Regions from separate parts of the Streptomyces sp. NPDC007088 genome, predicted to be linked through region 3. Evidence: riboswitches for the same ligand, from Rfam matches in the RefSeq annotation. Region 3 holds a riboswitch; each other region holds the start of a gene.
The links. Region 3 has a riboswitch for S-adenosylmethionine ahead of ACFYMP_RS01550 (aminotransferase class V-fold PLP-dependent enzyme). Riboswitches for the same ligand answer to the same signal wherever they lie in the genome.
Positions count from the first base shown of each region.

Region 1: another riboswitch for S-adenosylmethionine. It lies ahead of ACFYMP_RS09220 (glutathione S-transferase C-terminal domain-containing protein); the one in region 3 lies ahead of ACFYMP_RS01550 (aminotransferase class V-fold PLP-dependent enzyme).
Region 2: another riboswitch for S-adenosylmethionine. It lies ahead of thrC (threonine synthase); the one in region 3 lies ahead of ACFYMP_RS01550 (aminotransferase class V-fold PLP-dependent enzyme).

Region 1 is NZ_JBIAFO010000004.1:303,893-313,671, reverse strand. It holds gene ACFYMP_RS09225 (amino acid adenylation domain-containing protein) at 1-6,815, shown strand, start outside; SAM riboswitch class IV at 7,187-7,329, shown strand; gene ACFYMP_RS09220 (glutathione S-transferase C-terminal domain-containing protein) at 7,713-8,498, shown strand; partial or broken gene ACFYMP_RS09215 (type 1 glutamine amidotransferase) at 8,443-9,046, opposite strand; gene ACFYMP_RS09210 (purine-cytosine permease family protein) at 9,124-9,779, opposite strand, start outside.
Region 2 is NZ_JBIAFO010000003.1:172,075-181,853, reverse strand. It holds gene groL (chaperonin GroEL) at 1-687, opposite strand, end outside; gene ACFYMP_RS06520 (cold-shock protein) at 997-1,200, opposite strand; gene ACFYMP_RS06515 (MoaD/ThiS family protein) at 1,645-1,923, opposite strand; gene thrC (threonine synthase) at 2,051-3,349, opposite strand; SAM riboswitch class I at 3,367-3,518, opposite strand; gene ACFYMP_RS06505 (glucosyl-3-phosphoglycerate synthase) at 3,793-4,743, shown strand; gene ACFYMP_RS06500 (trehalose-6-phosphate synthase) at 5,266-6,705, shown strand; gene otsB (trehalose-phosphatase) at 6,837-7,790, opposite strand; gene ACFYMP_RS06490 (DUF3263 domain-containing protein) at 7,879-8,328, opposite strand; gene ACFYMP_RS06485 (ROK family protein) at 8,434-9,366, shown strand; gene nagA (N-acetylglucosamine-6-phosphate deacetylase) at 9,366-9,779, shown strand, end outside.
Region 3 is NZ_JBIAFO010000001.1:348,591-358,369, forward strand. It holds gene ACFYMP_RS01535 (NYN domain-containing protein) at 43-1,332, opposite strand; gene ACFYMP_RS01540 (hypothetical protein) at 1,641-1,880, opposite strand; gene ACFYMP_RS01545 (Lrp/AsnC ligand binding domain-containing protein) at 2,201-2,482, shown strand; gene ACFYMP_RS01550 (aminotransferase class V-fold PLP-dependent enzyme) at 2,600-3,961, opposite strand; SAM riboswitch class IV at 4,156-4,273, opposite strand; gene trpD (anthranilate phosphoribosyltransferase) at 4,520-5,584, opposite strand; gene ACFYMP_RS01560 (cytochrome bc complex cytochrome b subunit) at 5,721-7,370, opposite strand; gene ACFYMP_RS01565 (Rieske 2Fe-2S domain-containing protein) at 7,367-8,419, opposite strand; gene ACFYMP_RS01570 (c-type cytochrome) at 8,416-9,225, opposite strand; gene ACFYMP_RS01575 (heme-copper oxidase subunit III) at 9,289-9,779, opposite strand, start outside.

The DNA of each region.
Region 1 (9,779 bases), on a different contig from region 3:
ACACCCTGGTGCAGGGCGCCTGGGGGCTGCTGCTCACGCATCTCACGGGGCGTTCGGACGTCGTGTTCGGCACCACCGTCTCCGGCCGCCCGCCGGAGGTGCCCGGGATCGAGACCATGGTGGGCCTGTTCATCAACACCGTTCCGGTCCGGCTGCGCACGGTGCCCGGCGAGACGCTGGCCGCGCTGCTGACCCGGCTCCAGGAGGAGCAGGGCCGCCTTCTGGGCAGCCAGTACGTGGGGCTGACCGAGGTGCGCGACCTCACCGGTCTGGACGCGCTCTTCGACACCCTCGCCGTGTTCGAGAACTACCCGATGGACGCCGAGGCCCTGCGCACGGCGCGGCAGGGGCTGCCGGGCCTGGCCGTCACCGGTTTCAGCGGCACGGACGCCGCCCACTACCCGCTCACCCTCACCATCGCTCCCGGCGAGTCGCTGAGGATCACCTTCGGGTACCGGGCCGCCGCCCTGGACCGCGAGGAGGTGGCCCGTACGGTCGCCCGGATGCGGCACCTGCTGACGGAGATGGCGCAGGGCCTGGACCGCCGGGCCGACTCGGTCGCCGTCCTCCTGGACGGCGAGCGGGAGACGCTGCTCGCGCGGGGGCGTGGCGGCGTGCCGCGCCCCGTCGCCGAGGGCACGGGGGTGGCGGAGGCCGTCGCGCGGTTCGCCGCCCGCCATCCGCAGGCACCGGCCGTCTCGGGCCCGGGGGAGCAGCTGAGCTACGGCCGGCTGGTGGCCTTGGGCGACGAACTGGCCGGTGTCCTGACGGGTCTCGGGGTCGGCGCCGAGGACGGTGTCGGTGTTCTCCTGGGCCGCTCGGCCGCCCTGGTCACCGCCTCCCTGGCGGCCCTGCGGGCGGGCGCGGCCTATGTGCCCCTCGATCCGCGGTGGCCCGCCGAACGGCTCCAGCGGGTCGTCGAGGTGGCCGCCGCGCGTGCGCTGATCGTCGACGAGAGCACCCGCTCCCATCCCTGGGTGAGCGGGCTCGCCCCGGGGGTGCCGGTGGTGACGGTGGACCGCGCGGGGCGGGTGGTGAGCGGCGGCCCCGCGGTCCGGGGCGAGCTGCCCGGGGTCACGGACGGCTCCCGGCTCGCGTACGTGATGTTCACCTCCGGGTCGACCGGTCTGCCCAAGGGGGTCGGCGTGACCCACGCCGACCTGATCGCGCTCGCGGCGGACCGCACGTGGGGCGAGGGGGTCGCGGACGGTGTCCTGCTGCACTCGGCGTACGTGTTCGACGCCTCGACCTTCGAGATCTGGGTCCCTTTGCTCAACGGCGGCCGGGTGGTCGTGGCCCCCGAGGGCACGCTGCAACCCGCGGTGCTGCGCGAACTCGTCACCGAGCACGGGGTGACGGCGGCGTTCCTGACGACGGCGTTGTTCAACGTCGTCGCCGAGTCCGACCCGGGCGCTCTGGGGCTGCTGCGGCTGGCGGCGGCCGGGGGCGAGGCCGCCGCGCCCGGGGTGCTCCAGCGGGTGGCCGCCGCCCATCCGGGTACGGCGGTCCTGAACGCGTACGGCCCCACCGAGACCACGACGTTCGCCACGCTCCACCGGGTGCGCCCGGACGCCCCCGCAGGGGTGCCCCCGATCGGCCGTCCGCTCGACGGGATGCGCGCCTACGTGCTGGACGCGTCACTGCGGCCCGTCCCGGTGGGCGCCGAGGGTGAGCTGTATGTCGCGGGCCCGGGGGTGGCGCGCGGCTATCTGGGGCGCCCCGGCCTCACCGCCGGCCGCTTCGTCGCCGATCCCTTCTCCGGCACCGGGGCCCGTATGTACCGCACCGGCGACCTCGTGCGGCTCGGTGGCGACGGCGCGCTGCACTACGTGGCACGGGCGGACCAGCAGATCAAACTGCGCGGTCACCGCATCGAGCCCGCCGAGGTCGAGGCGGCGCTGCGCGCCCATCCGTCGGTGCGGGCGGCCTGCGTCGTGGTCCGCGAGGACCTGCCGGGCGATCGCACCCTCACCGCGTACGTCGTGCCCGCGCCCGGACACACCACGGACGCGGATCTGCTCACCGCGCACCTCGGCCGCCACCTGCCCGCCTATCTGGTGCCGGGCGCCGTGCAGCCGCTCGACGCGCTGCCCCTGACCACCAACGGCAAGCTCGACCGGGCGGCCCTGCCCGCTCCCGCGAAACCGCGCGCGGCGGTGGGCCGGCCGGCGCGCGGCGCCCACGAGGAGATCCTGGCCGGGCTGTTCGCCGATGTGCTCGGGGTGGAGCGGGTCGGCGCCGAGGACGACTTCTTCGCTCTGGGCGGCCATTCGCTGCTCGCCACCCGCCTCGTGGGCCGGGTCCGTTCCGCCCTGGGCACCGAGACCGAGATCCGCACGCTCTTCGAGAACCCGACGGTGGCCGCGCTCGCTACCGCCCTGGCCGAGGAGAACCGCCCGGCCCGGCCCGCCCTCGTGGCGCGGGAACGCCCCGGAACGGTGCCGCTGTCCTTCGCCCAGCAGCGCCTGTGGTTCCTGCACCGGCTTGAGGGCCCGTCCGCGACGTACAACATCCCCTTCGCCGTACGCCTGGACGGGCCGCTGGACGCGGAGGCGCTGCGGCTGGCCCTGGAGGACGTCCTCGCCCGGCACTCCGCCCTGCGCACCGTCTTCCCCGAGCACGAGGGCGTACCGCGTCAGCACATCGTCGCGCCGCACGAGGCGCGGCTGCCGTTCGGCCGCGAGGACGTGGCGGAGGACAGACTCCAGGCCCGTCTCGACGCGCTCGCGGGCGCGGCGATCGACATCGAGCGCGAACTGCCGCTGCGGGCGACCCTGTTGGGCCTGGCCGAGAACGCCCATGTCCTGGTCCTCGTCATCCACCACATCGCCGCGGACGGTTCCTCCCTGGCGCCCCTCTCCCGGGATCTCGGCGTCGCCTACGCGGCCCGTGTGCGCGCCGAGGCCCCCGGGTGGGCCGAGCCCGCCGTCGACTACGCCGACTACACCCTGTGGCAGCGCCGCCTGCTGGGCGACGAGAGAGCGCCCGAGAGCCTGGCCGCCCGCCAACTCGGTTTCTGGGAGGAGTCCTTGGCCCAGCTTCCGGAGCTGATCGAGCTGCCGTGGGACCGGCCGCGCCCCGCGGTGCCGCGACACGCCGGTGCCGGCCACGAGTTCGCCCTCGACGGCGACACCGCCCGGCGGATCGCGGACCTGGCCCGGACCGGCGGGAGCAGCGTCTTCATGGTGCTCCAGGCGGCGCTGTCCCTTCTGCTGTCGCGGCACGGCGCGGGCGAGGACGTCCCGCTGGGCACGGCGGTCGCCGGCCGTACCGACGAGGCCGTCGCGGACGTCGTGGGGTTCTTCGTGAACACGCTCGTGCTGCGCACGGACCTGAGCGGCGATCCGACCTTCCTCGAACTGCTGGATCGCGTCAAGGAGTTCGATCTCTCGGCGTACGCGCACCAGGACGTGCCCTTCGAGCGTCTGGTGGAACTGCTCAACCCGGCGCGCTCGCAGAACCATCCCCCGCTCTTCCAGACCATGCTGGTGCTCCAGAACCACACTCCGGCCGCCCCCGTCGTACTGCCCGGCCTCAGCGTGAGCGCCGTCCCGATCGGGCTGGGGGTCAGCAAGTTCGACCTGTCCTTCACCTTCACCGAGACGTACGGGGCCGACGGCGCGCTCAGCGGTCTGCGGGCTAGCGTGGACTACGCGACGGAACTGTTCGACGCGGCGACGGTGCGGGGCCTCGCCGAACGCCTCGTCGCGCTGCTCGACGCCGTGAGCGCCGACCCGGGCCGGCCACTGCACACGTACGAGGTGCTCCTGGCTGCCGAGCGCGACCGTCTCGGCGCCTGGGGCACCGGTCCCGACAAGGACCTGCCGCGCTCCACAGTGCCCGCGCTGTTCGAGCGGTGGGCGCGGCGCACTCCGGACGCCCCGGCGGTCCGTGACGCCGGCGCCACCCTCACCTACCGCGAGCTGAACGCGCGCGCCGAGGCGGTGGCCCGCCACCTCGTGGCCCGGGGCGTCGGACCGGAGGACCGGGTGGCCGTCGCCCTCCCCCGCGACCGCGAGCTGGTCGTGGCGCTCCTTGGCGTACTCAAGGCCGGGGCCGCCTACCTGCCACTCGACCCTGACTACCCGGCGGGGCGCCTGTCGTACATGCTCGACGACGCGCGGCCGCGCCTGCTGTTGACCACGCCCGAGGTGCGCCGCCGGCTCCCGCAGACGGAGGTGCCGTACCTGAACGTGGCGGACACCGGGGAGAGCGCCCCGCCCGCGGGCCCGCCCGCCGCGCCCGTGGTGTCCCTCCTGCCGGCGCACCCGGCGTACGTCATCTACACCTCCGGCTCCACCGGCCGGCCCAAGGGTGTCGTGGTCACCCATGGGGGCGTCGGCGCTCTGGTCAGGACGCAGGGAGAGCGGCTGGGCGCGGGGCCGGGCAGCCGGGTGCTGCACCTGGCGTCCGTGAGCTTCGACGCCGCGTTCTGGGAGCTGTGCATGGGCGTGCTGTCGGGGGCCTGCCTGGAGATCGACGCGCGCGAGGCGCTGCTGCCGGGGCCCACTCTCGCGGCCCTGGTGCGCGAGCGCGGCGTCACCCACCTCACCCTGCCGCCTCCCGCCCTCGCGGTCATGCCGCCCGGCTCGCTTCCTTCGGGGACCACGCTGGTGCTCGCGGGTGAGGCGTGCCCTCCCGCGCTGGCACGGGAGTGGGCGCGGGACCGGTTCCTCGTCAACGCCTACGGGCCCACCGAGACCACCGTGTGCGCCACCATGAGCGGCTTCCAGCACGCGCGGGGCCCGCTCGCCCCCGACCGCAGCGTGTCCATCGGTGTCCCCGTCGACGGTACGCGGGTCCACGTCCTGGACGAGCGGCTGGCGCCCGTACCGCCCGGTGTCGTCGGCGAGCTGTACGTGTCCGGTGCGGGTCTGGCCCGCGGATACCTCGGCCGGGCGGCCCTGACGGCGTCCCGTTTCGTGGCCGATCCCTTCGACACCGCGGGGGGCCGCATGTACCGCACCGGCGATCTGGTGCGCTGGACGGGCGAGGGCGAACTGCTCTACGTCTCCCGCGTCGACGATCAGGTCAAGCTCCGCGGCTTCCGCATCGAACTCGGGGAGGTGGAGGCCGCCCTGACCTCGATGCCCGGGGTCCGGGCGGCCTGCGCCATGGTCCGCGAGGACCGGCCCGGCGACCGGCGTCTGGTCGCGTACACCGTGTCCGAGCAGGACACGGCGGGCCCGGAGGAGGCGGAGATCCGGGCCCACCTCGCGGCGGCTCTGCCCGAGCACATGGTCCCTTCCGCCCACGTCCGGCTCGCCGCCCTGCCCGTCACCCCCAACGGGAAGACCGACCGGCGGGCCCTGCCCGCGCCCGGCCCGGCCGCCCCGGCCCTCGGCGGGGCACCGCGCACCGATCGGCAGCGCGCCCTGTGCGCGGCGTTCGCCCAGACGCTCGGCGTGCCCGAGGTCGGCGTCGGGGACGACTTCTTCGCGCTGGGCGGCCACTCGCTGCTCGCCGTGACCCTGGCCCAGCGGATCGGTGAACGCTGCGGCCGGCGGCCCTCCTTGCGGGCGCTGTTCGCGGCTCCCACCGTCGAGGGCGTCGACCGTCTCCTGACGGAGATGGAGGCGGGGACGGGGAAGGAGCCCGAGGAGCCCGCGCTGACGAGCGGCCTCGCCGCCGAGGTACGGCTCGCGGCGGACATCACGGGCGTGGGCCGGGCGGGCCGGGACGGTGTCCCCGCCCCGCGCCCCTCGCGCCCTTCGCCCCGCCCCTTCCTGACCGGCGCGTCCGGCTTCCTCGGCGCCTTCCTCCTGCGCGACCTGATCGAGACCACCGGCGAACCGGTCGACTGCCTCGTGCGGGCCGAGGACGAGCGACGGGCGGCCGGCCGGCTACGGGCCAACCTGGAGCGCTACGGCCTGTGGCGCGAACGGTACGCGGACCTGATCCGTCCCGTGCCCGGCGACCTCGCCGCGCCGGGCCTCGGCCTGCCGCCGCGGGAGCGGGCCGCTCTGGTGCGCCGTCTCGGTCTCGTGCTGCACAACGGGGCGCGCGTCAACTTCGCCGCCGGGTACGGGGATCTGCGGGCCCCCAACGTGGCCGGCACCGAGGAGCTGCTGCGTCTGCTCGCCGATTCGGCCTCCCCCGGCCTGCACTACGTCTCGACCACGGGCGTCTACGCCCCCGACGCCCCTCACGCCGTCATCACGGAGTCGACGCCGACCGGCCCGGCGGCCGGACTGCCGGACGGGTACGCGCGCAGCAAGTGGGTCGCCGAGGGGCTCCTCGGCCTGGCCCGCGAGCGCGGACTGCCGGTGACCGTCTACCGGCCGGGCCGTATCAGCGGCGACACCACCACGGGAGCCTGCCAGGACCGGGACCTGCTGTGGCAGCTCATCAAGGGCTGCCTCCAGGCGGGGATGGTGCCGGACCTGCCGCACGGGTCGACCGACTGGGTGCCCGTGGACTACGTCAGCGCGGCGGTCGTGGCGCTCGCCACCACCGGCGGGCAGGCCGCGGAGCCGTACCATCTCACCCACCCCGAGGCACCCGGCCTGCACACGGTCTTCGAGGTGGCCGCCCGCCTCGGCCACGAGCTGCGCACCGTTCCCGCCCCGCAGTGGCAGGCCCGTGTCGCGGCGCAGCGCGACAACGCGGCGCAGCTGTTCCTCGGGGACGAGGCCGGCGACCGGCACGGGGCGAACGACCGGCGCCGCTTCGACTCCAGCCGGACCATCACGGCGGCGGCGGCGCGGGGCGTGCACCTGCCGGCCCTGACCGAGGAGATCCTGACCCGCTACCTGATCTGGTTTCGCGCGACGGGGTTCCTTCCGGCGCCCGAGGGGGTGCCCGCCCCGTCCTGACGAAGGCCGTGCGTCCAGGCGCGCCCGACGGGGTAGTACCGGCCCCGTCGGGCGCGCGGGGCCGGGCCGGGGCACGGGCCGCCGGATACTGGCTTGCGCCGCCGGGGCGTGCCTTTGAGGATCGTGGCGGACCTCGACGGCACACCGCCGAGGGTCCCTGCCCCTCCGTCCGAGGAAGCCGCTCGATGAAGGGGGCCGGCTCTTCTGGCGCACAACCCCGGCGGTGGGCCGCAAGGGCCTCGTGGTGCGCGCCCGTCCTCGGGTACGGGCCGCGGCGCCCGGCCTCCGGACGCCCGCGCGCGCCTTTCCGAAGTCCGGAGCACGAGACCGGTCTTGACGGCCGTTGCGGGCCCCGTGACACTGGGAAGGACGGTCACGATCGTCAGCGCCCGCGTACGGAGACCCCGCACGCGGTTCATCGGCCCCGGCCCGCTGACAGGCAACCCTTCCGCCGCGATGGGGTGCCCCGGGTGACGACCGGGTCCCGCCGACGGCGGCGGGGCAAGCGTGGTTTGCCTCCGGCGAGCCCGGGAGGGGACTGGTGGGGATGTCCGAAACGGTGCGGGAAGCGACGCGGCTGCCGCGTCGGCGGCCGGCCTCTTCGCGCGCTCCCCGGCGTCGCACCCTGACCCGGCGGCTGCACATCGATCTGCTGCGGGTGTGCAGCGCCGCCGTCCGCCTCCGCTGACGGGACGGGCCGCCCACACTCCTGTGCGGGGCTCCGGCCCGTGTCACACCGCCAGGGTACGACGGGTCCGGACCTTCCTCCGGGCCCCGCCGGGCGGCCCTCTCCCAGACCGTCGTGCGCCGCTTCCGCCCTTCCTGCCGTACGCCCCTCCTTCCGCGCCCGTTTCGCCGGCTATGGACACCCCGCAGAGCCAGATGAGTTGGAGAGCCATGACCGCTACCGCCCCGCACACCCACGACCAGGCGCAGCGCCGTCCCCTCGCGACGCTCGTCCGTCCGTCCCTGCCCGCCCCCGTCTTCCGCGGCCGGATCGGCAGTTCGGCCGCCCGCGGCTTCTATCCGGCGCCGCACCGCTACGAGGTGTACCTGCGCGGCCACTGTCCCGACGCGCTGCGGGTGTTCGTCACGCTGGGCCTGCTGGGCCTGCGCGAGGAGGTGCCCGTGACGGTGCTGGGCACGCCCGGCGTCGCGCCCGCGGCGGAGGCGGGGCTGCGGCACGCCTACGAGGCGGCACGGCACCGCTACGAGGGACCGCTCTCCGTTCCGGCCCTGTGCGACCGGTGGAGCGGCCGGGTGGTCAGCAACCACGCCCCGGACATCCTGCGCGACCTCACCGACAGGTTCCCCTCCCCGGCCTGCGGCGACGGTACGTGCGGGTCCGGACTGCGGCCGGCCTGCCGCACGGCCGACATCGACCGGCTGGAGTCCTTGCTCCACCCCCTGCCCGAGGAGAGCGGACACGCCTGCTTCCGGGCGGCCCTGGACGAACTCGACCGGCGGCTGGCGGACAGCCCCTACGTGTGGGGCGAGGCGCCGACCGCCTCCGACGTCGACGCCTGGGCGGCGCTGCTGTGGCCGGCCGCCGGGTACGGGAGTGAACTGCGGGCCACGCTGGAGGAGCATCCCGGCCGTCGGCGTCTGCTGTCCTACGTCGAGCGGCTCAGCTCGCGCCCGGAGTTCCGGGCGGCGCTGGAGGCCGGGCTCGGTCCGCGCTGAGTCGGCTGTGGCGGCCTCGGTGTGCGGCCGAGGTCACCACGTCGGCGAAGCGGTGGGCCACCGTGCGCCAGGTCCTGGTGGCGGCCGGCTCCTCGCGCAGGGCGAGGGCGCGCAGCGTCTCGGGGTCCGGGGCGCCGTACCGGGACAGCCGGCCGGGGTTCCAGTGGCGGATGCGCTCGGCCGTCGCCTCCGGGTGGAACTGCACGCCCCACGCCGAGGGGCCGACCCGGAACCCCTGGTAGGGGCAGTGCTCGCTGCGCGCCAGCCAGTGGGCGCCACAGCGGGATCGCTCCGTCCAGGGCCCGGCGTACGAGGGCCCGGGTCGCGGGCAGCCACGGGGCACGCGCGTCCTCGTCGGGAAGGTAGGCGCCGCCCAGGACGACGAGCGCCTGGTGTTCGAGCCGTCCGGGGACCGGGGCCCCTTCGTAGGCGGGCACCACGTGTGCCCGTACGCCCCGTTCGGCCAGCCAGCCCGCCCAGGGGCCGAGCCCGCCGCCGGGTCCGTGCTGAAGCACCAGGGCCGTGGCCGTCGTCCTCGTGGTGCTCATGGCCGGCTTTCCCACCTCGTCGACGCGCTTGGGTTGCGTCGGCCACCCTAACCGGGGCCGTGTGCCCGTCCCGCTGTTCAGTCGGCCGTCGAGGCGGTGGGCCGCGGCGGCGCCGGTGCCGTTATCCGCGGCTGCTCGTGGCCCCAGATCATGCGATCGGGCACCCGGCCGCGGTCGCCGCGCGCCAGCAGGGCGTAGAGAGCGCCGGGGATCACGAGCCCCACGATCCAGGAGATGTCCGCTCCACCGAGCCGCCCGACCATCGGGCCGGTGTAGAACTCCGTTGCTATGAATGGGAGTTGGATGAGGATACCGAGGACATAGGTGAGGATGGCCCGCCACCGCCAGGTGCCGTAGCGGCCGGCCGGGTCGGACAGCGCGGGGAGGTCGTAGCGCTCCTTGGCGACGAGGTAGTAGTCGACGAGATTGATGGCGCTCCACGGCGTGAAGAAGATCAGCAGGAAGAGCAGGAACGTGGAGAACGAGTCCAGGAAGTCACCCCGGCCCAGCAGGGCGACGACCGTTCCCGCCAGCATGATGCCGAGCACGTAGCCCGCCCGCCCCCGCGGGCTGAGGCCGCGCTGCGCGCGGAAGCCGCTCACCCCGGTCAGCAGGGACATGAAGCCCCCGTAGGTGTTGAGCACGTTGATGGTGAGTTTGCCGAGCGCGATCACGAAGTAGAGCACCGAGGCGATCAGTCCGCCGCCGCCCAGGCCCACGACGTAGCCGACCT
Region 2 (9,779 bases), on a different contig from region 3:
CTTCACGTTGCTGATCTTGGAGTTGACGATGAGGATGTACGGGTCGTCGAGCGACGCCTCCATACGCTCCATGTCGGTGGCGAAGTACGCCGAGATGTAGCCCTTGTCGAAGCGCATACCCTCGGTGAGTTCCAGCTCCAGACCGAAGGTCTGGGACTCCTCGACGGTGATGACGCCTTCCTTGCCCACCTTGTCCATGGCCTCGGCGATCAGCTCGCCGATCTGGGTGTCGGCGGCGGAGATGGAGGCGGTGGAGGCGATCTGCTCCTTGGTCTCCACGTCCTTGGCCTGCTCCAGCAGCGCGGCGGAGACCGCCTCGACGGCCTTCTCGATGCCGCGCTTCAGCGCCATCGGGTTGGCGCCGGCGGCCACGTTGCGCAGACCCTCACGGACCAGCGCCTGGGCCAGGACGGTCGCGGTCGTCGTGCCGTCACCGGCGACGTCGTCCGTCTTCTTCGCGACCTCCTTGACCAGCTCGGCGCCGATCTTCTCGTACGGGTCCTCCAGCTCGATCTCCTTGGCGATGGAAACACCATCGTTGGTGATCGTGGGGGCGCCCCACTTCTTCTCCAGGACGACGTTACGGCCCTTGGGGCCGAGGGTCACCTTGACGGCGTCGGCGAGCTGGTTCATACCGCGCTCAAGGCCGCGCCGCGCCTCCTCGTCGAACGCGATGATCTTGGCCATGTGAAGTGGTCCTCCCAGGACGGGGTGGGCTGAGGGACCGTGTGGCGCCCGCGACGGACGGCCTGCGCACCGCACGGTTCCTAGCCCCGTACGGCCTGCGGGCCTCACCGACCCGGTCCTTCTGTCACTCTCAACGTCAGAGTGCTAACGCCTATGATTAGCACTCGGCCCAGGAGAGTGCAAGCCTCCCAGGAACGGGTGCCCCGAAGGGGCGGCCCCCGGGAGGCGGTCCCCCCGACAGCCCGAGGGCCCGCACCCCTGGGGGTGCGGGCCCTCGGCCACGTCGTCCGTTTATCGGTCGAGCGCTGTTCAGGCAGCCTGACGGACCATGTCCGCCTGCGGCCCCTTCTGACCCTGCGAGATCTCGAACTCGACTCGCTGGCCCTCTTCAAGGGTGCGGTAACCGTCCATCTGGATCGCGCTGTAGTGGACGAAAACATCCGCACCACCGTCGACCGCGATGAAGCCGTACCCCTTCTCCGCGTTGAACCACTTGACGGTGCCCTGAGCCATGCCTAACTCCCCTATTACTGGCCCTTGCACAGGAACGCACTTCGCGAACCCGGGTCAGACCTCACCCCCCAGACGTATGGGGGTGTGCGCCGGAACGCGTCGACCGCCGCTGAATGTATCTGCCCAACTGCCGTCTGCAACAGGTCAATCGGACGAGAAATCCAGGCATCAGGTATGGACCTATAGGCCGGAATCGGCGGAAGTTCCGGGCAATTCGGGCCCGGCAAAAGGAACGCAAAGCCGCAAAAAGGCAAGAGATTCAGGAGCGGGAACACCGGCTCACAGAAGCCCTGCGGCGCGTTTCCCGGGCCGCCGCCCCGGACGCTCTTCGAGGTGCGGGGAAACGGCGAATCATTATCCCCAACTGTACCTCCGCCAATCACATGGAATTGCCCCCTCCGCTTTTTCGCGGAGGGGGCGACGGACGTGCGGGGTCGGCAGTGGTCAGCAGCCGCCGGCGACCGCCGGGATGATCGAGATCCCGGCGCCGTCGGGGGTCGCCGTCTCCAGGCCCTGCTCGAAGCGGACGTCGTCGTCGTTGACGTAGACGTTCACGAAGCGGCGCAGCTTGCCCTGGTCGTCGAGGACGCGGCCGGCGATGCCGGTGTGGTTCTTCTCCAGGTCGGCGATGACCTCGGAGAGGGTCGCGCCCTCGGCCGGGACCTCGGACTTACCGCCGGTGTAGGTGCGCAGGATGGTGGGGATGCGGACGTTGACGCTCATGGGGTACAGCCTTTCTCGGCCTGCTCGGCCGAAGGGGCACGGGGACGGCATCAGGCGGAGGGCGGACACGGGGGCGCGCCGAGGGCGCGCGGGAGCGCCGGGGGCGGCCCCGTGGTCGCGCGCCGGGTCAGTCGCGGGCGAGACCCGCGGCGCGGAACGCGTCGAGGTCCGGGCGGATGGTCGCGGTCGGACCGGTGGTGGGGGCCACCGCGTCGAGCGTCTTGAGGCCGTCACCGGTGTTGAGGACGACGGTGGTGAGGCTCGGGTCGAGCGCCCCGGACTCGATGAGCTTGCGCGTCACCCCGACGGTGACGCCGCCCGCGGTCTCCGCGAAGATCCCCTCGGTGCGGGCGAGCAGCTTGATCGCGTCCACGACCTGCTCGTCGTTCACGTCCTCAACGGCGCCGCCGGTGCGCCGGGCGATGTCCAGGACGTACGGGCCGTCCGCCGGGTTGCCGATCGCGAGGGACTTGGCGATGGTGTTCGGCTTCTGCGGGCGTACGACGTCGTGGCCGGCCTTGTACGCGGTGGAGACCGGCGAGCAGCCCTCCGCCTGGGCCCCGAAGATCCGGTACGGCTTGTCGGCGACCAGGCCGAGCCTGATCAGTTCCTGGAAGCCCTTGTCGATCTTGGTGAGCTGTGAGCCGGAGGCCACCGGGATGACGATCTGGTCGGGCAGCTCCCAGCCGAGCTGTTCGGCGATCTCGTACGCGAGGGTCTTGGAGCCCTCGCCGTAGTACGGGCGGAGGTTGACGTTGACGAAGCCCCAGCCCTCGCCGAGCGGGTCACCGATCAGCTCGGAGCAGAAACGGTTCACGTCGTCGTAGTTGCCCTCGATGCCGACCAGCTCGCCGCCGTAGACGGCGGCCATGACGACCTTGCCCTGTTCCAGGTCGTGCGGGATGAACACGCAGGAGCGGAAGCCGGCGCGGGCGGCGGCGGCGCCGACGGCGCCGGCCAGGTTGCCGGTCGAGGAACAGGAGAGGGTCGTGAAGCCGAAGGCGCGGGCGGCCTCGACGGCGATGGCGACGACGCGGTCCTTGAAGGAGTGCGTCGGGTTGCCGGAGTCGTCCTTGACGTACAGGCCGCCGGTGACGCCCAGCTCGCGGGCGAGACGGTCGGCCCGGACGAGCTGGGTGAAGCCGGGGTTGGTGCTGGGGTGGGTGGCCACGTCGGCGGGGACGGGCAGCAGCGGGGCGTAGCGCCAGATGTTGTCGGGACCGGCCTCGATCCGCTCGCGCAGGGCCTCGGCGTCGCCCTCGGGGAGGTCGTAGGCGACCTCCAACGGGCCGAAGCAGCTCTGACAGGCGAAGATGGGTCCGAGCGGGAAGCGCTCGCCGCATTCGCGGCACGAGAGAGCGGCGGCGGGTCCGAGATCGACGCCCGTCTTCGCGGGAGCGGAGGTTTCGGCGGTCTGCACAGCCATGGTGGGGAGGCCCTTTCTCCTCATCTTCCTCGCGACGCATCTCGCCACGAGACGGAATTGGCACCTTCCCGAGCCGTGGGCCTCGGTGGCGGACGTACCGCCAGGAGACTCGGCCGGAGGGTTGCCGGGGCTTCAACGGGCCGTATCCCTCTGCCCCTCTGGATGAGCGGTATGGCAGGCGGACCCTGAGGATCCACCGCGTTTGTCACGTGTCCGGCACGTGGTGTCACGTGTCTGTCATGACACGCGGTGCGGGTGGCACAGCCCGACACGGGATGGTCACCGGCACTGTCCAAGACTGTAACCGAAGCACCGGATCGTTGAGATAGTCGTCCGCACGCCGAGATGGAGATCACGGCCGGCCGGCCGGGCCGGCCTCCCAGGTCAGTCAGTTCCGGTATCCGGTATTCCGCAAGCAGTACCCGCACGAGGGGACGCACAACGTGCTCGAAGAGGTGGAGCGCTGGCTCGACCGCCGTTCCTGGACCGCAGCCGACCGCACGCTGCCGCAGATTCTCGCGGCGAAGCGGGCAACCGGGTCCTCGGTGAGCGTGGTCCTGCCCGCACTGGACGAGGAAGCCACGGTCGGCGACATCGTGACCGTGATCCGGCGAGAGCTCATGGAGAAGGTCCCGCTCGTGGACGAGCTGGTGGTCCTCGACTCCGGTTCGACCGACTGTACGGGAGAGGTCGCCGCGGCGGCCGGGGCCCGGGTCGTGCACCGCGACGTCGTGCTGCCGGGCCTGCCCGCGGTGCCCGGCAAGGGAGAGGTCCTGTGGCGCTCCCTGCTCGTCACCGAGGGTGACATCGTGTGCTTCGTGGACTCCGACCTGAAGGAGTTCTCCCCGGACTTCGTGTCCGGCATCGTGGGCCCGCTGCTGACCGATCCGGACGTGCACTTCGTCAAGGCGATGTACGAGCGTCCACTGGGCGACGCCTCGGGGCAGGGCGGCCGGGTCACCGAGATCATGGCCCGCCCGCTGCTGAACATGCACTGGCCGCGGCTGGCCGGTTTCGTGCAGCCGCTGGGCGGGGAGTACGCGGCGCGGCGCTCCCTGCTGGAGCGCCTGCCGTTCCCGGTGGGTTACGGCGTGGAGCTGGGCCTGCTCGTGGACGCGCTGCACACCGTGGGCCTGGACGCGCTCGCCCAGGTGGACGTCGGGGTGCGCAAACACCGTCACCAGGACGGGCAGGCGCTGGGCCGGATGTCGGCGGCGATCTACCGCACCGCGCAGCTCCGGCTGGCCAGGGGCCACCTCGTACGCCCCGAACTGACCCAGTTCGAACGCCACCCGGACGGCGGCTACGTCCACCACACCCACGAGGTGGACACCCGGGAGCGGCCCCCGATGACGGAGATCCCCGAGTACGAGAGCCGGCGCCGGGCGGCCTGAGGACGCCGGGCGGCTCGGGACCGCGCACGCGCTGGGCGGGTACGGCCTCGTACTGGGCGGCGGCCGGGCCTGGCTCCCGGTCGCCGCGTGCGCGCTCGCGGCGTCCCAGGCGCGTGCGCGCTCGCGGCGTTCCAGTTCCGGCGGCGGGCGGCGCACCGCCCCAGTGTCGTGTCCTCGGGCACGAGCGGGTCGAGGACACGACACTGAGGCGGTGGGGACCCCGGCGGTGCGGTCGGCCTCGGCCCGGAGGTCGGCCGTCACGTCCGCGCGACCGCCGCGCAGGGCGTGGAAGGCGCCCGCCGGCCGAGCCCTCCCGATGCTGCTCTCGCCAGAGCCGGAGGCGCCGTCGAGCAGGACTCCCCCGGCGCCCCCCGGCGGCCGTCGTTCCGGTTCCCGCTTCCGCTTCCGCCCCTCCCGTCACCCGTCCTCGCGGCGTCCTCGCGCGTCGCTCCGGCCCCTCTCCCGGCCCCTCGTATACAACTCGTACGTTTGAGCGCATAACGGTGCGGCTAGGAAGGATCTATGTCTACGTCTGCTGATCAGTCGCGCGCCTCCGTCCTGGTGGCGTCCAACCGGGGCCCCGTCTCCTACACGCTGCGCGAGGACGGCTCGCTGAGCGCCAGGCGGGGCGGGGGCGGGCTGGTGTCGGGGCTGTCCGCGATCGGCCCGGAGTCGGACGCGGTGTGGGTGTGCGCGGCGCTGAGCGACGGGGACCGGGAGGCCGTGCGGCGTTCCGGCGGCGATCTCGATCCTGCGGACAGCGGCGGTCAGCGCGTCCACATGCTGGGGATCGATCCGCAGACGCACGCCGAGGCGTACAACGACATCGCCAACTCGGTGCTGTGGTTCGTCCACCACATGCTGTACGAGACGCCCTTCGAGCCCGCCTTCGGCCCGGAGTTCCGGGCGCGCTGGGCCTCCTTCCAGACGTACAACCGGGCCTTCGCGGAGGCGCTCGCGGCGCGGGCGGAGGACGGGGCTGCCGTCCTGGTGCAGGACTACCATCTGGTGCTCGTGCCCGGGATGCTGCGGGCGCTGCGGCCGGATCTGCGTATCGCGCACTTCTCGCACACGCCGTGGGCCCCGGTCGACTACTTCCGGCTGCTGCCCGACGACGTGGCCCGCGAGGTCCTGCACGGCATGCTCGGCGCCGACCGGGCCGGCTTCCTCACCCGCCGCTGGGCCGACGCCTTCGTGGCCTGCGCCGACGCGCTCGTCGACGGGGTCGGCAACACCCGGATCGGCGTGCACGGCCTCGGGGCGGACGCCGACTTCCTGCGCGAGCGCGCGCACCGCGAGGACGTGGACGAGTGGCTGGAGAAGCTGCGCGAACAGGTCGGCACGGACGAGGAGGGGCACCCGCGCCGGACCGTCGTGCGGGTCGACCGCACCGAGCTGTCCAAGAACATCGTGCGCGGGCTGCACGCCTTCCACCGGCTGCTCGTCGAGCGTCCCGAGTGGCGCGGCCGGGTCGTGCACATCGCGTTCGCCTACCCTTCCCGTCAGGACCTCGCGAGCTACCGGGCGTACACGGCCGAGGTGGAGCGGGTCGCGAATCTCGTCAACGACGAGTACGGCACGTCGGACTGGACCCCGGTCCTGCTGCGCGTCGACGACGACTTCGCACGCTCCCTCGCCGCCTACCGGATGGCGGACGTGGCGCTCGTCAACCCGATCAGGGACGGCATGAACCTCGTCGCCAAGGAGGTCCCGGTCGTCTCCGACGAGGGCGTCGCGCTCGTCCTGTCGCGGGAGGCCGGGGCGTTCGAGGAGCTGGGTGAGGACGCGGTGGTCGTCAACCCGTACGACCTCCTGGCGACCTCGGAGGCCCTGCACACCGCGCTCACGATGGAGTACGGGGAGCGGGCCGAGCGCTCCAAGCGGCTCGCGGAGGCGGCCACCGCCCTGCCGCCCGCGCAGTGGTTCCTGGACCAGTTGCACGCGCTCACCCCGGGCGACTGACACGCGGGCGGGCCCCGGCGCCGGGGTGGCCGTGGCAAGGCCGCCTCGGTCCACCGGCCCCTGAGCCCCGTCGCCCTCACGGTGGCCCGGACCCGCTCCAGGGGGCACGAGGGCTCGGCGCTCGCGCGCCGTCAGCGTCCGGCCGCCCGTCCCGCCAGCTCCTCGGCCAGGGCCGCTAGCAGGGCCACGACCTCGGCCGGTCCGCCGGGCAGCGGCAGGTCCGCGCGGTCCACCAGCTCCGTGACCTCCGTACCGCTCGCGACCAGGACACCGGGCAGTCCGGGCCGGCCCCGCTCCACCGCGGCGTACGCGGCGAGATCCCCGAGGTCGTCGCCCGCGTACAGAACCGAGCCGGCGGAGACCTCGTCCAGGTAGCCGCTCAGCGCCCGGCCCTTGTCGACGCCCGGCGGTCGCAGCTCCAGGACCATCCGGCCCGGTTCGAGGATCAGGCCGTTGCGGTGCGCGAGGTCGGTGAGCGGTGCGAGGAGCGCGTCGAAGGCGGCCTTCGGCTGCTCGGCTCTGCGGGTGTGGACGGCGACGGCCTGGCCCTTGTCCTCGATCGAGGAGCCCTTCGCCTCGCCGGTCGCGTCGAGGAGAGCGGGCAGTCCGGCGCGGGCGGCGGCCACCCCGGGGTGCGGTTCCGGGGTCCGCACGGCGTCGCTGACGGCGTCCCAGCGCTCGGCGCCGTAGTGCCCGAGGACCACGAGGTGTTCCAGGCCCCGGACCCCGGCGAAGCCGCCGTTGCGGACCGCGACGGCGGCCGGGCGGCCGGTGACCACCGCGACGGAGCGCACGTGCGGGGCGAGTGCGGCGAGCGCCTCGACCGCCCCGGGGCGGGCCCGCGCCAGGTCCGGGTCGGGGACGATGTCGGCGAGCGTGCCGTCGAAGTCGAGGGCGATCACGGCCCGCTCGGGGTGGGCGAGCAGCGCGGCGAGACCGGCCCGGCCCGCCTCCGTCACGGGCCGGGGCAGCCCGTCCGGGACGGGGAGGGCCCCCGGCGCCCCGGAGGACCCGGGCGCCTCAGGGGGCCCGGACGCCTCGGGGGACGCGGACGACTCGGACGGCTCCGGCGTGTGGCTGACCATGGAACGAGCCTATCCACGCGAGGCGCTCCTCACTCGGCCCGGCCGCGCCGGGAAGTGAACCGCCGCGCACGCCTCGGCGCACCCGGCCTCACCGCGCCGCACGCCGCGCGTCCCGTACGCGGCGCAGCCGGTTGACGGTCACCGGGTCGTGCTCCAGGGCGCGGGGGTCGTCCAGGAGCGCGTTGAGCAGTTGGTAGTAGCGCGTCGGGGACATGCCGAGGCGTTCGCGCACGGCACGCTCCTTGGCGCCGGGGCCCGGCAGCCCGGCCCGCTCCAGCGCGAGGACGGCCCGGTCGCGCGCCGAAAGCCCGGCCTCCGCGCCCTGGGCTCCCGCCTCGACGGCCTCCCCGTCAGCCGCCTCCGCCTCGACGGCCTCCCCGTCAGCGGCCCCCGTCTCGGCGGCCTCCCCGTCAGTGCCCGCGTCGACGGTCTCCGTACCGGCTTCGCGCGGCTCGGTGTCGCCCGGCCCCGGGGCGGTGCTCCCGGCCCCGGCGACGTCGGCGTCCTCCGGCTCCGTCCCGATTTCTTCCTCGTCCACAGCGGCCAGCCTAGGCGGGCGCACTGACGTTTTCCCCGGTGAGTCACCCACTGGGCGGGTGAATGGACTAGACCTCTCGCGGGGTGAGGCGCGAAACTGTTTCACGTGAAACATGTCATCGCCCTGGATGTGGGCGGCACCGGGATGAAAGCCGCCCTGGTCGGGGCGGAGGGCGAGCTGCTGTACGAGGCACGGCGGGAGACCGGACGCGAACGCGGCCCGGAGGCGGTGGTCGAGGGCATCCTCGCCTTCGCCGCCGAGCTGCGCGGCTACGGGATCGAGCACTACGGGGAGCCTGCGAGCGCCGCCGGGGTCGCGATCCCCGGGGTCGTGGACGCCGAGAAGGGCGTCGCGGTCTTCGCGGCGAACCTCGGCTGGGAGAACGTACCGCTGCGCGACCTGCTCACCGAACGGCTCGGCGGCCTGCCCGTCGCGCTCGGCCACGACGTACGGACCGGCGGGTACGCCGAGGGGCGGCTCGGCGCGGGCCGGGACGCGGACCGCTTCCTGTTCCTGGCTCTCGGAACCGGGATCGCCGGGGCCATCGGGATCGACGGGGTCATCGAACCGGGCGCGCACGGCGGCGCCGGGGAGATCGGCCATGTCGTGGTGCGGCCGGGCGGCGTCCCGTGCGGCTGCGGGCAGCGCGGCTGTCTCGAACGGCTCGCCTCCGCCTCCGCGGTGACCGCGGCCTGGTCGGCGGCCACCGGCGACCCGCGGGCCACCGCGGCGGACTGCTCGCGGGCCGTGGACGCCGGGGACCCGCGCGCCCTCGCGGTCTGGGAGGAGGCCGTCGAGGCGCTCGCCGACGGGCTGCTCACGGCGATCACCCTGCTCGATCCGCGCACCCTGATCATCGGCGGCGGTCTGGCCGAGGCGGGGGACACCCTGTTCGTCCCGCTGCGGGCGGCGGTCGCCTCCCGCATCACGTTCCAGCAGCTCCCCTCGATCGTTCCGGCGACCCTCAAGGACACCGCCGGCTGCCTGGGCGCGGCGCTGCTCGCCTGGGATCTACTCGACACGGAGGTACGCGCCTGATGGCCGCCAGCACCGAGTACACCGTCCTGACCGGCGCCACCGCGGTCCTGCCCTCCGGTCCCGTCCCGGACGGGCGGGTGGTCGTGGCGGGCGAGCGGTTCGCCGAGCGGGCCCCCGAGGGCGCCCCCGAACTGGACCTGTCCGGCCACTGGCTGGTCCCCGGTTTCGTCGACCTGCACAACCACGGCGGGGGCGGGGCGGCCTTCGGGGCCGGCACCGCCGAGGACGCGCTGAAGGCCGTCCGCACGCACCTGGAGCACGGCACCACGACGCTCGTCGCCTCCACGGTCACCGGGGAGATGGACTCGCTCGCCGAGCGCGCCGGCCTCCTCTCGGAGCTCGCGGAACAGGGATCGATCGCCGGCATCCACTTCGAGGGGCCGTTCATCTCCCCGTGCCGCAAGGGCGCGCAC
Region 3 (9,779 bases):
GAATCACCCCAGGTGGCGATGGGCCCTGACGGGCCGTGCGCCTCAGGCCCGTGAGAGCCGCTTCAGGAGCATGGCGGAGGCCACCGGGCGGGCGCCCGCCTTGGCGACGCCGTCGGCCACCTCGCGGTCCGTGGAGACGACCACGACGGGGCGGCCGGGCGGCTCGGCGCGCACGAGCTGACGGATCAGCTCGTCGGCGGTGACCCCGGCCTTGCTGAACAGCACCCGGACGCCGCGCGGCGGGGCGAGCAGCACGGGTGCCGCGAGTTCCGCCCCGTCGAAGACGCAGGTGACCTCCGCGCCGCTCTGGGCCGCGAGTTGCGACAGCCCGCCGAGCAGCCGCAGCCGCTGCTTCTCCAAGGGCATCGTCGGATAGCCGGTCTTGGTCACGTTGTAGCCGTCGACGACCAGATGGGCCTGCGGCAGGTCGAGCAACTGGTCCAGGATCGCCGGATCGTGCTCGGACAGCGCGCGGGCCGCGATGTCCTTGGGCGTCATCCGGCCCGGCTCGTCCGCGTCGACGGTCTCGGCGGGACGCACGGAGAGGGGCGGCAGCGCGAGTTCCCGGCGCAGCCCGGAGGCGGCGTCGAGCACGGTGTCCAGCAGCAGCCGCAGCCGCATGTCCTCGACGCTGCGGCCCTCCCTGGCCGCCCGCCGGCTCGCCTCCAGGGCCGCCTCGACCTCGGCGAGCCGGGCCCGCACCCGGCGGGTCTCGCTCTCGGCGGCGCTCACCTGGGCCTGCCCCGCCGTACGCGCCGACTCGGCCTCGGCGGTGGCCTTGCGCAGCGCCGCCTCCCCGCGTTTGACGTCGCTCAGCGCGGAGCGCAGTTTGCGGTGCAGGGCGTCGGACTCCCGGCGGGCCGTGTCGAGTTCGGCGCGCAGCCGTTCGCTGTCGTACCTGCCGCGCTCCTTGGCCTCGGCCAGTTCGGCGCGCAGGCGTTCCAGTTCCTCACGGGTCGCGTCGTCGATCCGTTCGGCGTCGGCCCGCTGGGCCTCCTCGCCGGCCGCCGCGACCAGCTTGACCCAGCCGGGCGGGCGCAGCACGTAGGCCGCCGCCGCGATGTCGAGCGGGTCGGCGGCGGGCGGCGGGGCGCCGCACTCCAGGGCCTCGCACACCTCGGGCTGGGCGGCGCGCAGCCCGAGGGCGATGCGCTGGCGGAAGGCGGGGTCGCTCTCCACGGCCGCGGCCATGGCGTTGCCCGCGAACTTGGCCCTGCGGGACGGGGTGAAACGGGCGTACTGGCGCAGGGAGGCGGGCAGTTCGGACACCGTGAGCCCGCCGAAGGCGGCCGACACGATGGCCACGACCCGCCGCCTGACCCCTTCGGGCAGCGGCCCTTCGAGCGGCTCGGACCCGCCGTCGGCGCTCCGGGCGCTCTCGGCGGGCCGCTCACCGGCACCGGCCGACGCGCTCCCGCCCGGCCCGTCGGGCGGTCCGGCCTCGGACCGCCCCGTGGAGTCGGCGCGACGCTCCGCCTCGTCGGCGTCCGGGGCGTGGTCGTCCCGTCCCTCCGACGGCGCGGCGGCCTCGGGCCGCCGGTCACCGGCGGCCCCGGGGGGCGCCCCGGCGGTTTCGGCGTCGCCCGTGGCGTTCGCTTCCTCCACCCTTCGTCACCCCATCTCGCCGTGCGGGCCGGCCCTCAGGAGGCCGGGCCCGGCCTGTCCACCAGTTCCACCTGATCCACCGCGTTGCACCAGCGGCAGCGGACCGACTCGATGGTCTCATCGACCACTTCGCGCTCCTCCACCTGCGGTTCCCCGGCAAGGTCGAGATGTACGTACTCGACGACCTTCGACGAACGGGTCACGTCGAACCGCGTGAGGTTGCCGCACAGCGTGCAGCGCCAGCGCGTCGTGTCCGTCGGAAGGGGAACCGTCATCGTGCCCATCGCCTTCTTCGCAGTGGTACCAGTCCTCATTGCCCGTAACCCTACGGCCTGCCGTACCGGACGCGAGCCGGGATACCCGGCGGTGAGACACCAGACCCCGTTCCGCCCGCGAAGTCATGATATGTCCATGATCTCTCTCCGAGGTGGCCGGAAGCGGCGGCTCGCGGCCCGCCCGACAGGCCCCCCGGTCGAGGGGGCCGGGCGCCCCGCCCGCGTGGTGGGCCGCTCGCCGGGCTTCCTCTTCGCGTGGGCCCGGTGGGGGCGCATTAAGGTGGCAGCATCAGCAGGGCCACCGAAGGGGACAGCCAGCCGTGATCACCGCGATCGTGCTCATCAAGACCAGCGTCGACCGGATTCCGGAGATCGCCGAGTCGATCGCCGGGATGGACAGCGTGAGCGAGGTCTTCTCCGTCACCGGTTCCTACGACCTGATCGCGATGGTGCGGGTGGCCCGGCACGAGGACCTCGCCGAGATCATCCCCGGGCGCATCAGCCGGGTGCCCGGCGTCGTCGAGACGGACACCCACGTCGCCTTCCGCACCTACTCGCAGCACGACCTGGAAGCGGCCTTCGCGATCGGTCTCGACTCCTGAACCGCCGCGCCCGTAGGCGGCGGCCCGCGTGGGCGCTCCCGCCCCGCCCGTACACCTGAGCCCCCGGCAGGCGCCGGGGGCTCAGGTGTGCGCGGCCGGTGGCCCCGCCGCTTCGTCTCAGACGGCCGGGACGCAGCGCCCGCCCTCGGTGCGGTAGGTCCACCGCGCCCCGTCGGTCACCAGCTCGCGGACGGCGCCGAGGAACCGCTCGACGTGCTCGTCGGGGGTGCCCGCGCCGAAACTGACCCTGATGGCGTTGAGCGACTGCTCCCCGGCCGCGCCCTCGGGGGCCCCGCACTCGCCGGGCGCCTCGGCCGTCGAGCCGAGCAGGGTGCGCACCAGCGGGTGGGCGCAGAACAGGCCGTCGCGTACGCCGATGCCGTACTCGGCGGAGAGCGCGGCGGCGAAGTGCGAGCTGTTCCAGCCGGAGACGACGAAGGACAGCACACCGACCCGTTCGGCGGCCTCGCCGAACAGGGACAGCACGGTGACCCCGGGGATGTCCGCGAGCCCGGCGCGCACCCGCTCCACGAGCTGCCGCTCCCGGGCGACGAGGCTGTCGAAACCGGCCTCGGTGAGCGCCTTGCAGGCCGAGGCGATCGCGTACGCGCCGATGACGTTGGGCGAACCGGCCTCGTGACGGGCCGCTCCGCCGTGCCACACGACGTCCACGCCACCGTCCTCCCGGCGGCTCACCGAACGGCTGGCGCCGCCGCCGGCGAGGTACGGCTCCGCCTCCTCCAGCCAGTCGGAGCGGCCGGCCAGCACACCGGAGCCGAAGGGCGCGTACAGCTTGTGCCCGGAGAAGGCGACCCAGTCGACGTCCAGCTCCTGCACGGAGACGGGGTGGTGGGGGGCGAGCTGCGCGGCGTCCAGCACGATCCGCGCGCCGTGCGCGTGGGCGACCTCGGCCAGTTCCCGCACCGGCCAGATCTCCCCCGTCACATTGGAGGCGCCGGTGACGCACACCAGGGCGGGGCCGTGGGGTTCGCGCGCGGCGAGGGCGCGTTCCAGGGTGGTGACGGCCTCGGCCGGGGTGCGGGGGGCGTCGAGGTGGGTGACCTCCGCGCCGCGCCAGGGCAGCAGCGAGGCGTGGTGCTCGGTCTCGAAGACGAACACCCGGCACCCGGCGGGCAGACACGCGGCGAGCAGGTTGAGCGAGTCGGTGGTGGAGCGGGTGAAGAGCAGTTCGTCGCTCTCCCGGCAGTCGAGGAACTCGGCGACCTCCACGCGGGCCTTCTCGAACAGGTCGGTGGAGAGCTGCGAGAGGTACCCGGCGCCCCGGTGCACGCTGCCGTAGTACGGGGCGTAGGCGGCGACGTCGTCCCACACCCGCTGGAGGGCGGGGGCGCTCGCGGCGTAGTCGAGGGCGGCGTACTCGACCTCGCCACCGGTCACCAGCGGGACGCGGACATCCCGCCCGAGCACGGACAGAGGCTGACAAACGGTCTGGTCGGCGGCAGCGGTGGAGACAGTCACGGCGAAACTCCCGAAGCGAAGGGGCCCGCGGGCGCGGGAGACCCGCGGGGCGGAGATGAGGAGGAGGCGGGGAAGGGGCGCTCGGCCCTACCGCATTCGCTTGCTCACGAGACTGCTCCCTCGACGACCAGGACCCCTGGTGTCGAGCCCGGCGGGGGGATTCACGGAGAACGCCCCTGAAACGGGCGCGGAGGGGTCCGCGCTTGCCGCAGACCTCGCTGCCTGCGGCCTGGTCTTCACCCGGGGCACCCCGCCACGGACGGAGGGTTGCCGGACAGCGGGCCGGGGCCGTAGTCGCTGTCACTCATGACCTGCCCGGCATCTTGCCATATCGCCTGCGGCGGGCACAGGGGGGTCCGCCATGCGGACGAAAGGATTGTCCTCAAGCGCCGGACGGGCTCGAATAGGAGCCCGTCCGGCGCCCGAGGACCCCACCGGAGGCGCCCACGCCGGCCACCCACCGGACCGCTCCCCCGCCAGACGGCCCCGCCCCCAGCCCGTCCGGCGCAGGACACCGCCGAAGGCGGATCGGGCCTCGTCCCCGCCCGCCCCGCGGGCTCAGGTGTTGGTCGCCCGGACCCACCGCTCCAGCGCCCCCGCCGCCGCGCCGGAGTCCAGGGACTCGGCCGCGCGGGCCATCTGCGTGGCGATCTGTTCGGTGAGCGGGGCCCGCGAGGGGTGGAGGGCGACCAGGGCCGCCGCCGAGTTCAGCAGGACCGCGTCCCGTACGGGCCCGCCCTCGCCCGCGAACAGGCGCCGGGCGACATCCGCGTTGTACGAGGCGTCGCCGCCCCGCAGCGCCTCCACCGGGGCGAGCGCGAGGCCCACCTCGCGCGGGTCGAAGGTCTCCTCGCGCACCTGCCCGTCCCCCACCACCCAGACCCGGGAGGTGGCGGTGATGGTCAGCTCGTCGAGGCCGTCGTCGCCCCGGAACACGAGCGCCGAGGAGCCGCGCGCGGCGAGCACCCCCGCCATGATGGGCGCCATCCGGGCGTCCGCGACCCCGGTGGCCTGGGCCGCGACCCGGGCCGGGTTGGTGAGCGGGCCCAGGAAGTTGAACGTCGTGCGGATGCCCAGCTCGCGGCGGGCGGGCGCGACGTGGCGCAGGGCGGGGTGGAACCTGACCGCGAAGCAGAAGGTGATCCCGGCCTCCTCGGCCACCTCGGCCACCCGCTGCGGGCCCAGCTCCAGGTTGACCCCGAGCTTCTCCAGGACGTCGGAGGCCCCGGAGGCGGAGGAGGCGGCGCGGTTGCCGTGCTTGACGACCTTCGCGCCGGTGCCGGCCACCACGACGGCCGACATGGTCGAGATGTTCACGGTCTTCGCGCCGTCCCCGCCGGTGCCGACGATGTCGACGCTGGGGCCGGGCACCTCGATGGTGCGGGCGTGCGCGTACATCGCCTCGACGATGCCGCTGATCTCCTCGACCGTCTCGCCCTTGGCGCGCAGGGCCACGGCGAAGCCCGCGATCTGCGCGTCGGTGGCCTCGCCGCGCATGATGCGGTCCATCGCCCACGCCGTGTGCGCGGCGGACTGGTCCTGGCCCGCGAGCAGCCCGTCCAGGACCTGGGGCCAGGAGGTGACCGCCGCGGTGTCGCCTCCGACGGGGTGCACAGCGCTCATGGTCGCTCCTGGTGGGTCGTCACGGGTACGGCGTCTGCTCGCCGCACCCAGGGTATCGGCGCGCGCGGACGGCAAAGAGCCCCGTCCAGCGAATGGACGGGGCTCCTGCCGTGGCGTGCTGCGTGACAGCCGGCGATCAGTGGTGGCCGTGGCCGCTGGTGATCTCCCGGTACTCCTCCTCGGTCGGCTTCGGGATCTGCGTCCCTTCGCCGTAGTAGCCCTTGGAGAGCTTGACGCGGGTCTTCTCGAGCGAGGAGACCTTGCGCTCCACCCCGTTCTCGTCGACCGTCGGGCCGAGCTCGGCCGGCTGGGGCTGCTCGTGCGCGGTGAGCGTGAAGCGCTGCTCGGCGCTGAGCGGCTCGTGGACCTCGATGAACTCGCCGTGCGGAAGGCGCTTGATGACCCCGGACTCGCGGCCGTGCAGCACCTTCTCCCGGTCGGCGCGCTGGAGGCCGAGGCAGATCCGGCGGGTGATGACGAAGGCGAGGACCGGGCCGAGGAAGAAGCCGATCCGCACGAACCAGCTGATCGCGTTGAGCGACAGGTGGAAGTGCGTGGCCCACAGGTCGTTACCGCCGCCGATCAGGGTGATGAAGTACATCGTCACCCAGGCGACACCGAGGCCGGTACGGGTCGGGGCGTTGCGCGGGCGGTCCAGGATGTGGTGCTCGCGCTTGTCGCCGGTGACCCAGGACTCGATGAACGGGTAGACGGCCATCGCGCCGAGCACGAGCCCGAAGACGACCAGCGGGATGAACACCCCGAGGACCAGCGTGTGGCCCCACAGGTTGATCTCCCAGCCCGGCATGACGCGGATCAGGCCCTCGGCGAAGCCCATGTACCAGTCGGGCTGGGCGCCGGTGGACACCTGATCCGGCCGGTAGGGGCCGATCGCCCAGATCGGGTTGATCGAGGCGATGCCCGCGATGGCCGCGATGACACCGAAGACCAGGAAGAAGAAGCCTCCGGCCTTGGCCATGTACACCGGCAGCAGCGGCATGCCGACGACGTTCTTGTTCGTGCGGCCGGGGCCCGCGAACTGCGTGTGCTTGTGGTAGAAGACCAGGATCAGGTGGCCGACCACGAGGCCGAGCATGATGCCCGGCAGCAGCAGGATGTGGATCGAGTAGAACCGGGCGACGAAGTCGCCGCCGGGGAACTCCCCGCCGAACAGGAACATCGAGATGTACGTGCCGACGATCGGCACGGACAGGATCGCGCCCTGCGTGAAGCGGACACCGGTGCCGGAGAGCAGGTCGTCCGGGAGCGAGTAGCCGGTGAACCCGGTGAACATGCCCAGGGCGAACAGCAGGAAGCCGAACAGCCAGTTGACCTCGCGCGGCTTGCGGAAGGCGCCCGTGAAGAAGACGCGCATCATGTGCACGAACATCGCGGCGAGGAAGATCAGTGCGGCCCAGTGGTGGATCTGCCGGATGAGCAGACCGCCGCGGACCTGGAAGCTGATGTCGAGCGTGGAGGAGAACGCCTCCGACATCATCTGGCCCTGCATCGGGATGTACGGGCCGTGGTACTCCACCTCGTTCATGCTCGGGTGGAAGAACAGCGTCAGGTACACACCCGTGAGGATGATGATGATGAAGCTGTAGAGGCAGATCTCGCCCAGCATGAAGCTCGGGTGGTCCGGGAAGATCTTGCGCATGTTGGCCTTGGCCAGGCCGTAGATGCCCAGCCGGCCGTCCGCCCAGTCGGCGACCCGTTCACCCACGGGGGCCTGACGGCGGTCCGGCGCGTCGACGCCGGGTGCGTGCGTGGTCTCGGTGCTCATCCGCGCTCCCAGAAGGCAGGACCGACGGGCTGGTCGAAGTCGCCGAGCGCTTCGAGGTAGCCGTCCTCGTTCACAGCGATCCTCAGCTGCGGCAGCGGGTGGCCGGCCGGACCGAAGATCACTCGGGCGCCGTCGGAGAGGTCGAAGGTGGACTGGTGGCACGGGCAGAGGACGTGGTGCGTCTGCTGCTCGTACAGGGAGATCGGGCAGCCCACGTGGGTGCAGATCTTGGAGAAGGCGACGATACCGTCGTGCGACCAGTCCAGCTCGCGCTTGTCCTTGATGTTGTCCGGAGCGATCCGGATGATCATCAGGGCGGCCTTGGCGATCTGGTTCTGGAAGTCCTCGTCGTGCTCCTCCAGGCCCTCGGGCTTGGCGAAGGTCAGCGAACCGGTCGCGACGTCCTCGGGGCGCATCGGCTCGTCGGTGTTCATGTTGACGAGCAGCTTGCCCTTGGCCCACAGGGTGGACCGCAGCTTCTTCTCGGGCAGCGGGCCGAGGTCGCGCAGCAGGACGATGCCGGAGAGCGGCACGAGGGACAGCGCGCCGAACATCGAGTTGCGGATCAGCTTGCGGCGGCCGAGGACCGATTCCTTGGCGCCCTGCTTGAAGTCGGCGAGAACCTTCGCCTTGACCTCGGGGTCCGCCTCGATCCCGTGCCGCTCGTCGACCAGCTCGACGTCCGACATCAGCGTGCGCGCCCAGTGGACGGCGCCGGCGCCGATGCAGAACAGCGCGAGGCCCAGGGTCAGGCCCAGGGAGAAGTTCAGCGCGCTGACGTGACCGAACGGGAAGATGTAGACGATCTTGCTCGGCTTGAAGATCACGTACGAGGCGATGAACCCGGCCGTGGCGAGCATGGACAGGGTGAACAGGAAGGCGACCACGCGCTCGCTGCGCTTGGCGGCCTGCTCGTCCAGGTCCTGGATGCGGTGCTCGTGGGGCGGCAGCCCCGGGTCGGCGAAGGGGTTCTTCGCCAGCTCGGCCGAGTGACCCTCGGCGCCCTGCTCTGCCGGCAGGTTCTCTTCAGGATTCTCTTGGCTGCTCATGACTTCTTGGCCTTTGCGGTCCGGACGGCAACCCAGGTGGCGACGGCGATCATCGCGCCGAGCCCGAAGATCCAGGCGAACAGACCTTCACTGACGGGGCCGAGACCACCGAGGCTCAGGCCGCCGGGGGAGGCGGTGTTGTCGCCGTTGACCTCTTTGACGTACGCGATGATCTGCTTCTTCTGCTTCTCCGGCATGGTGGTGTCGGGGAAGGAAGGCATGTTCTGCGGGCCGGTCTGCATGGCCTCGTAGATGTGCTTCGGGTCGACACCCTCCAGCGAGGGAGCGGATTTGCCGTGCGTCAGCGCTCCGCCCTCACCGGTGAAGTTGTGGCACTGGGCGCAGTTGGTACGGAACAGTTCGCCGCCCTTGGCGATGTTGGCGCCCTGGGGGTCGTACTGGTCCTTCGTCGGAACGGACGGGCCCGCTCCGAGGGAGGAGACGTACGCGGCGAGCTGGTCGATCTCGGCCTGCGAGTAGATGACCTTCTTCTTGGGCGCCTGGGCGCCCTGCTGCTGGAGCGGCATACGCCCGGTGCCGACCTGGAAGTCGACAGCCGCGGCGCCCACGCCGACCAGCTGAGGCCCGTCGCTGGTGCCCTGACCGCCGGTTCCGTGGCAGCTTGCGCAGCCGACGGCGTAGATCTTCTTGCCCTCGTCGATCGCGAGGGACTGGGCGGATTCCTCAGCCTGTGCCTTGTCCGCGGGTGCGAACGCGGCGTACAGCCCCCCGGTGGCCGCCAGCGCGAGGAGTAGGACGACGACCGCCGCCAGCGGATGGCGTCGTCGTACGGAGAGCTTTTTCACGGATTACCCCGGTGTCAGGATCTTCTGCGTCGATGCTTGCAGGATGTGGGCGATCTCGCCCGGTTACTTGATCAGGTAGATCGTGGCGAAGAGGCCGATCCAGACGACATCGACGAAGTGCCAGTAGTAGGACACGACGATGGCCGCAGTGGCCTGATGATGTGTGAACCTCTTGGCCGCGTAGGTCCGGCCCAGGACCATCAGGAAGGCGATGAGCCCGCCTGTCACGTGCAGTCCGTGGAAACCGGTGGTCAGGTAGAAGACGGAGCCGTACGGGTCCGAGGACAGGGAAAGTCCGTCCTCCTTCACCAGTTCCGTGTATTCGAAGATCTGACCTCCGATGAAGATCGCGCCCATCACGAAGGTCACCGAGAACCAGGACCGCAGCTTCTTCACGTCACCTCGCTCGGCGGCGAACACGCCGAGCTGGCAGGTGAGAGAGGACGCCACGAGGATGGCGGTGTTGGTACCCGAGAACGGAACGTTCAGCGAGTCCGCCATTTCCTTCCAGTGAGTCGGTCCGGTCACCGATCGCAGGGTGAAGTACATCGCGA